One region of the Streptomyces sp. 7R007 genome, then DNA from elsewhere that is predicted to be linked to it. Evidence: riboswitches for the same ligand, from Rfam matches in the RefSeq annotation. Region 1 holds a riboswitch; the other holds the start of a gene.
What was found. A riboswitch is a leader RNA that binds a small molecule or an ion and turns the genes downstream of it on or off. The one in region 1 is predicted to bind glycine.
Positions count from the first base shown of each region.

Region 2: it holds a riboswitch for glycine, as region 1 does, so the genes downstream of both, gcvP (aminomethyl-transferring glycine dehydrogenase) here and gcvT (glycine cleavage system aminomethyltransferase GcvT) in region 1, are expected to answer to the same signal.

Region 1 is NZ_JBTWMV010000046.1:36,789-40,719, reverse strand. It holds gene gcvT (glycine cleavage system aminomethyltransferase GcvT) at 1-1,063, opposite strand, end outside; glycine riboswitch at 1,139-1,247, opposite strand; glycine riboswitch at 1,248-1,349, opposite strand; gene ACYF6T_RS36285 (AAA family ATPase) at 1,522-2,196, shown strand; gene ACYF6T_RS36280 (enhanced serine sensitivity protein SseB) at 2,257-3,054, shown strand; gene ACYF6T_RS36275 (enhanced serine sensitivity protein SseB C-terminal domain-containing protein) at 3,226-3,931, shown strand, end outside.
Region 2 is NZ_JBTWMV010000022.1:123,291-127,221, forward strand. It holds gene gcvP (aminomethyl-transferring glycine dehydrogenase) at 1-1,600, opposite strand, end outside; glycine riboswitch at 1,777-1,873, opposite strand; gene ACYF6T_RS27025 (PRC-barrel domain-containing protein) at 1,987-2,376, shown strand; gene ACYF6T_RS27030 (DNA polymerase IV) at 2,721-3,931, opposite strand, start outside.

The DNA of each region.
Region 1 (3,931 bases):
CGACGCCCACGCCGGGCGTGCCCGGTGCCGCGTGGGCCGCGTCGACGTAGGCCATGGCGATCGGCTTGCCCAGGGTGGGGGAGGGGGCGCCGGAGGTGACCTCGCCGATCACCTCGCCGCCGGCGACGACCGGGTACCCGGCGCGCGGGACGCGGCGGCCCTCGGCGACCAGGCCGACCAGGACGCGCGGCGGCGCCGACGCGGCCCGCTCGGCGGCGGCCTCGAGCGCCGTACGCCCGACGAAGTCGCCCTCCTTGTCGAACTTCACGACCCGCCCGAGCCCGGCGTCGAAGGGGGTCAGCTCGCGGGACAGCTCGTGCCCGTACAGCGGCATGCCCGCCTCCAGGCGCAGCGTGTCCCGGCAGGACAGCCCGCACGGGACCAGGCCGACGCCCTCGCCGGCCTTGGTCAGCGCCTGCCACAGCTCCACCGCGTGCTCCGGCTTCACGAACAGTTCGAAGCCGTCCTCGCCGGTGTAGCCGGTGCGGGCGATCAGCGCCGGGACGCCGGCGACCGTGCCGGGCAGGCCGGCGTAGTACTTCAGCCCGTCGAGGTCGGCGTCGGTGAGCGAGGCGAGGATGCCGGGGGACTGCGGGCCCTGGACGGCGATCAGGGCGTAGGCGTCGCGGTCGTCGCGGACCTCTGCGGCGAAGCCCTCGGCGCGCTCGGTCAGCGCGTCGAGCACCACCTGGGCGTTGGAGGCGTTGGCGACGACCAGGTACTCGGTCCCGGCGAGCCGGTAGACGATCAGGTCGTCGAGGATGCCGCCGTCCTCCTGGCAGATCATGGTGTAGCGGGCGCGGCCGACGCGCACGCCCCCGATGTTGCCGACGAGGGCGTGGTCGAGAAGGGCCGCCGCCTGCGGACCGGTGACGGTGATCTCGCCCATGTGGGAGAGGTCGAAGAGCCCGGCGCGGGTGCGCACGGCGTGGTGCTCGTCGCGCTCGGAGCCGTAGCGCAGCGGCATGTCCCAGCCGGCGAAGTCGGTCATCGTCGCACCGAGCGAGCGATGCAGCGCATCGAGCGCGGTGTGACGCAATCCAGTGGGTTCGGTACTGCTCATCGGACGGTCGTCTCCCAAGGCGATGGGGGTACCTCCCGTGCGAGCTCGTTCGAGCATGGGGGAGGACGAGGTCGTTCCTCCCCATCTGTCATCGGAACCTGAGAGGTTCGCCATGACCACACAGGGGCACGGCTTGCACCTTGGGTGGGACCACCGCGGGCGGCGGTCCGCTTTTCAGATGTGCCTCGCCCGCGCGGTAACGGGGCCTGAGAGATTCAAGGGAGGGACTTGCTCCTTCGGCGCCCCGGGTCGCGAGGACCTCCGGGGACTCTCCCGCGCGGATTCAAACGGCCGGTATGCAGTTGGCGGGCACATCATTGCACGCCTGCGGGGCCCACGGCAGGGCCGCACCTGTAACAGGGCTGTGGCCGGACGCGAACGGAACCGCGAGAGATCGTCCATTACCGTCTCTTTACATTGAGTGGGGAGAAACTTTCCTGACCCCCGCGGGAAGGACGATCACGGTGACAAGGACGACGGCATACGCGACGACGTCGGGCATCGCCCTGCCCGCGCAGCCCGCCGCCCCGGCCCGCGAGCGGTCCGGCAGGCGCCCGGCAGCGGTCGTCCGCGATCTGCGCGACCGCGCGGGCCGCGGCCCGCACGTCCTGCTCTTCGGCCCCCGCGACCTGGTGGTGATCACCGGCCTGCCCGGCAGCGGCAAGTCCACGCTGATGCGGCGCGCGGTGCGCGGCCCGCGCATCGACTCCCAGGACGCCCGCGAGAGCTGGGAGCGCCGCGTCCCCGGCTTCCTCCCGTACGCCCTCTACCGCCCCCTGGTCCGCCTCTCCCACTACGCCGGGCTGCGCCGGGCCCTGCGCGGCGGCGAGGGCGTGGTCGTCCACGACTGCGGCACGCAGCCCTGGGTGCGCGGCTGGCTGGCCCGCGCCGCCCGCCGCCGCGGCGGCCGCCTGCACCTGCTCCTGCTGGACGTCGCCCCGGACACCGCGCTGCGGGGCCAGCGCGAGCGCGGCCGGGGCGTCTCGCGCTACGCCTTCCTGCGCCACCGGGCCACCGCCGCCCGTCTGCTGCGCTCCGTCGAGCGCGGCGAGCTGCCCGAGGGGGTCGACACGGCCGTCCTGCTCGACCGCGACGCGGCGGACGGCCTGCGCAGGATCGGCTTCACGGGCTGACGCCGGCCGGCACCCGTTAGCCTGTGCAGCCACAGCAGGTTCCAAGCAGGCGGTAGGCAGATGGACTTCCCGGCGGCGGACTTCCCCGCGGACTTCCCGGCACAGGCGCACCCCCATCCGCACGGCGGATGGCCCGGCAACGAGCTGGAGGAGGTGCTGTCGGCCTCCCTCGGCGTACCCTCCGCCGTCGGCCGGATCGTCGAGGTGCTGGGCCGCAGCTTCGTCTGGATCCCGCTGCCCAACGGCGGCGGCCCGCACAGCGGCCCCCTCGACCTGCCCACGCTGGAGATCGAGGGCCAGGCCTACGTGCCCGTCTTCAGCTCCGAGGAGCAGTTCCGCCAGGTCGTCGGCAACCACATGTCGTACACCATCGCCCCGGCGGTCGAGTTCGCCCGCGGTCTGCCCCCGCAGGTCGGCATCGCCGTCAACCCCGACGGCGTGCTCGGCATCCCGCTGCCGCCGGCCGCGGTGGCCGAGCTCTGCCGCGCCGGCCGCACCCCCCTGGACGGCCCGGCCTCCGGCGGCCGCGTCAAGCTCTACGAACCGGACTGGCAGGACGACCCGATCGACTTCCTCGCCGCCGCCTCCGAGGAGTTCGCCCGGGCCGGCGTGGTCGTCACGGCCCGCCGCTGCCTCGCCGCGATCGAGACGGCCGACCCCGTGATGTTCGTGGGCGTCGAACTCTCCCAGTGGGAGGGCGACCTGCGGGCCCTCCCTCTCCAGGCCCTGGAGCGCGCGGTCACCAGGATCCCCACCAAGTGGCCGGTCAACCTGGTCCTGCTGGACGTCACGGACGACCCCGTGGCCACCTGGATGCGCGACCAGGTACGCCCTTTCTATACGAGGGACCACCTGTAGACACCGCCAGGCGCGGCACGACCAGGGGCGCGGGGCCGCACTCCGCCCGCACACGCGCACGCACACCGAGCCCCGGGCTACCGGGCGCTTAAGCTGTCACACAACGCGGGGCAACTCTTCGAAGGGGCGGTACGACAGGTGAGCGCGAGCCTCAGCGGCAGCGTCGAGCACATGCTGCGCCAGGTGACGCCCGGGCGCTACGACGCCTACGAGGCACTCCTCCGCGCCCTCGCCACCCCCGGCGCCGGCCAGATCTGGATGCTGCTGTGGCACGGCCAGGCCGGCTCCCCGGACGCCCAGTACGGGAACATGGAGGTCGACGGCTACGGCTACGCGCCCTGCGTCACCTCCGCCCAGGAACTGAGCGCCAGCGGTTGGAACCGCTCCTACGAAGTGGTCGGCGGCCTCGACGTGGCCCGCACGCTCTACCCCGACCACTACGGCCTCTGGCTCAACCCGCACGCCCCCGGCGGCGGCGTCGGCATCCCCTGGCTCGACCTGCGCCGCATCGCGACCGGCCTGGACCGCCAGCCCGCCGGCCCGCTGCGGCTGTCCGAGCCCGGCATCGAGGTCCCCCAGTTCTACGCCCTGCTCACGCAGAACGCCCATCGCACCCCGGCCGTCCGCTCCCTGCGCCGCGCCTGGGTCCAGCCGGCCCTCGGGGCGCCGTACCTCGCCGTCGGGCTCGACGTGTACGACACCTCGCCGCCCGCCGTCGACTCGGTCCGCGCGATGATGCAGCAGTCGATCGGCGCCGTGCCCGACGGCCTGCCGGTGTCGACGGTGGCGATGTCCGACGAGTACGACCCCGTCGCGATGTGGATGCGGGCCAACACGCGCCCCTTCTACGACCGTGAGGCACACGCGGCTCCCGCGC
Region 2 (3,931 bases), on a different contig from region 1:
GCTGCCCGAACTCGGGCCAGGTGACCGGCTCCATCTCGGTCGTCGCGTTGAGCTTCATCGTGCAGGAGCCCAGCGGGATCATGCCCCGGTCGAGCGCGTAGTCCCGGTCGGCGAGCCGGCGCAGGTAGCGCAGCATCGCGGTCTCGGAACGGTGCTGGTGGAAGACGGGGTGGGTGAGGAAGTCGTCGTCGCGCAGCAGGCCGCCCGGCAGGGTCTCCCCGGCGACCGCGTCCAGTGACTCGACGTCGCCCTCGACCCCGAAGGCCGCCCACACGGCGGCGAGCTGGGCCCGCCTTGTCGTCTCGTCGCAGGCGATCGACACGTGGTCGGCGTCGACGAGACGCAGGTTGACGCCGTTCTCGCGCGCGGCGGCCACGACGTCGCCGGCCCTGCCCGGCACCCGCACGGTCAGCGTGTCGAAGTAGGCGCCGTGCACGACCTCGGCGCCGCCGGCCTTCAGGCCCTCGGCGAGGATGGTGGCGTACCGGTGGGTGCGCCGCGCGATGCCCTTGAGCCCCTCGGGCCCGTGGTAGACGGCGTACATCCCGGCCATCACGGCGAGCAGCACCTGCGCCGTACAGATGTTGCTGGTGGCCTTCTCCCGCCGGATGTGCTGCTCACGGGTCTGCAGCGCCAGTCGGTACGCCTGGTGGCCGTCCGCGTCCACGGACACCCCGACGAGCCGTCCGGGCAGGCTGCGCGCGAACTTCTCCTGTACGGCCATGTAGCCGGCGTGCGGCCCGCCGAAGCCCATCGGCACGCCGAACCGCTGGGTGGTGCCCACCGCGATGTCCGCGCCCAGTTCGCCGGGCGACTTCAGCAGCGTCAGGGCGAGCAGGTCGGCGGCGACGGTGACGAGGGCGCCGAGCTCGTGCGCCTGGTCGATGACCGGCTTGATGTCGCGTACGGCTCCGGAGGCGCCGGGGTACTGGAGGAGCACGCCGTTGATCTCACGCGAGGCGATGTCGGCCGGGATGCCGTCGCTCAGGTCGGCGACGACGACCTCGACGCCCGTCGGCTCGGCGCGCGTCTCGATGACGGCGATGGTCTGCGGAAGGGCGTCGGCGTCGACCAGGAACAGGCCCTTCTTGTTCTTCCCCATGCGCCGGGACAGCGCCATGGCCTCGGCGGCGGCCGTGCCCTCGTCGAGCAGGGAGGCGCCGGATGTGGGCAGGCCGGTGAGGTCGGCGACCATGGTCTGGAAGTTGAGCAGCGCCTCCAGGCGGCCCTGCGAGATCTCCGGCTGGTACGGCGTGTAGGCCGTGTACCAGGCGGGGTTCTCCATCACGTTGCGCAGGATGACGGGGGGCGTGAAGGTGCCGTAGTAGCCGAGCCCGATCATGGAGTCGAGCACCTGGTTGCGGTCGGCGAGCGAACGCAGCTCGGCCAGCACCTCGGCCTCGGTGCGGGCCTGCGGCAGTTCCAGGGCATCGGCGTTCTTGATCACGTCCGGCACGGCGGCGGCGGTCAGCTCGTCCAGCGAGCCGTACCCGACGTGCGCGAGCATCTTGGCCCGCGCCTCGTGGTCGGGACCGATGTGACGCTGCTCGAAGGGGATTCCCTTCTCAAGCTCGGAGAGCGGAGTGCGGTGGGCGGTCATTGCGGAGGCCTCCTGGTCTGACGCGACCTTCGAGGGGCACCACGGCGCGGGTACCCGGACGGCCTCCCCCTCTGTCATCTCAACCTGAGAGCTTCACCGGGTCGCCCGAGAGCTCCCGGCTTTCACCGTCGGTGAGAGCGGAAGCCGTCGACACCCGCCCTGCTTTCCAGAGTGACCTCGTCCGTGCGGTACGTGGGCCTGAGAGATTCCGGGGAGGATTTGCTCCTTCGGCGCCTCCGGACAGTGCCCGGAGGACTCTCCCGCACGGGGTCAGCAGCCGCTGTCAGCCTACCAGTGAGCACATCGGACCGGACTTCGAGTGGCCGCTTGCTCCAATGTGCTCTTTTGTAGTGCTTACGAATGAGTTGCGACCAAGAGGAGGGCCCGTGCAGACCGACATCGATCCGCGCAACCTGATCGGCCGCAAGGCGTTCGACCGCAACGGCACCAAGATCGGCACCATCGACGAGGTCTACCTCGACGACGCGACCGGCGTGCCGGAGTGGGCGGCCATACGCACGGGCCTCTTCTCGCGCGACGCCTTCGTCCCCCTGGAGCCCAGCGAACTGGTCGAGGGCACCCTCCACATCCCCTTCGACCGCTCCCTCATCAGGGACGCCCCCGACTTCGGCGTGGGCCGCCACCTCTCCCCCGACCAGGAACTCCAGCTCTACCACCACTACGGCCTCCACACGCCCCCACCCCCGCCCACAGACCGGGACTTCGGCACCCTGGCAACAACAGAAGACGTAACAACCACCCCAGAAGACCCCTGACCCCCACACCATCCGAGGGCCCCCACCCGACTCCCCCTACAACAGCCGCCCAACAACCGCCCCCCGGGCCGACTCCCCCACCACGACGGCCCACAACCCACCCCCCGGCCGCCTCCACCCACCCCGGCGGCCTACGACCCGCGCCCCGGCCGCCTCCACCCACCACGGCAGCCAAGAACCCGACGCCCGCCGACTCCACCCACCACCTGCGGCCCCCGGCCCCCGGCCGACTCCACCCGCCCGCTTGACCGCAAGGCCGAGCCGCAGCCGCCCCACTCACCCTCCGGCAGCCGCCGGCGGCGCTCAGCCCCCGCAAGGGCCACCCGCACCCGACGACGAAACTGTCATGGGTGGTGCGGGTGGGCACCCACATCCACGACCAACGGCAACGGCTCAGCCAACGTCAACTCAGGATCGTCGGCCCGAAACGTCCGCACCCGCCCCGGCTCCGACCCCGGCGTCTCGAACCGCACCGTCACCCGCCCCAGCCCACTCCCCTGCACCCACCCATGCCCGAACACGGCATGCCGCACGTCATGCCCCGCAGGCCACCGCCGCTCCACCACGACATCCCGCACCTCGGCGGACTCCTCCTCCGCCTCCTCCACATCCAGTTCCACGCTCTCCCCCGCCGCCTGCGCGAACAGGTCCTCCTGCGTGTAGTCGGCCAGCCCGCTCACCCCCACCCCCAGCAACCGCACCCCACCCGTCGTGTCCACGGACTCCAGCAACCGCGCCGCGGCCTCCCGCACCACCGCCGGATCATCCGTCGGCCCCCGCAACGTCTCGGACCGCGTCAGCGTCGAGAAGTCGTACCGCCGCACCTTCAGCACGATGGTCCGCCCCGACAGCCCGGCCCCGCGCAGCCTCCGCACGCACCGGTCCGCCAGCCGCCGCACCTCCATGCCCACCCGGATCCGGTCGTGGATGTCCACGTCGTAGGTGTCCTCGACCGACACCGACTTCGCCTCCCGCTCGGCCACCACGGGCCGCTCGTCGTGCGCGAGCGCCATGGCGTACAGCGCCTGCCCGTGCGCCTTCCCGAGCAGCCGTACGAGCTCGTCCTCGCCCGCCTCCGCGAGGTCGTCCACCGTGGTGATCCCGGCCCGCCGCAGGTGGTCCCCCGTCGCCGGCCCCACCCCCGGCAGGGTCCGCACCGGCATGGGCCCGAGCATCGCCCGCTCGGTCCCCGGCTGGATCACCACCAGCCCGTCGGGCTTGGCCTCCTCGGAGGCGATCTTCGCGAGCATCTTGGAGGCGGCGAGCCCGACGGACCCCGTCAGCCCGGTCACCGCCCGTATGTCGGCGCGCAGCTTCTCGCCCACCAGCCGGGCCGACGCCTCGTCCCAGGCCGCGCCCCCGGCCTCCAGGTCCACGAACGCCTCGTCCAGGCTCAGCGGCTCCACCAGCGGCGACAGCTCGTGCAGCAGCCCCATCACCTGCTCGCTGATCGCCCGGTAGAACCCGAACCGCGGCACCAGGTACGCGGCGTTCGGCGCCAGCCGCCGCGCCTGGGCCATCGGCATCGCGGACCGCACCCCGAAGACCCGCGCCT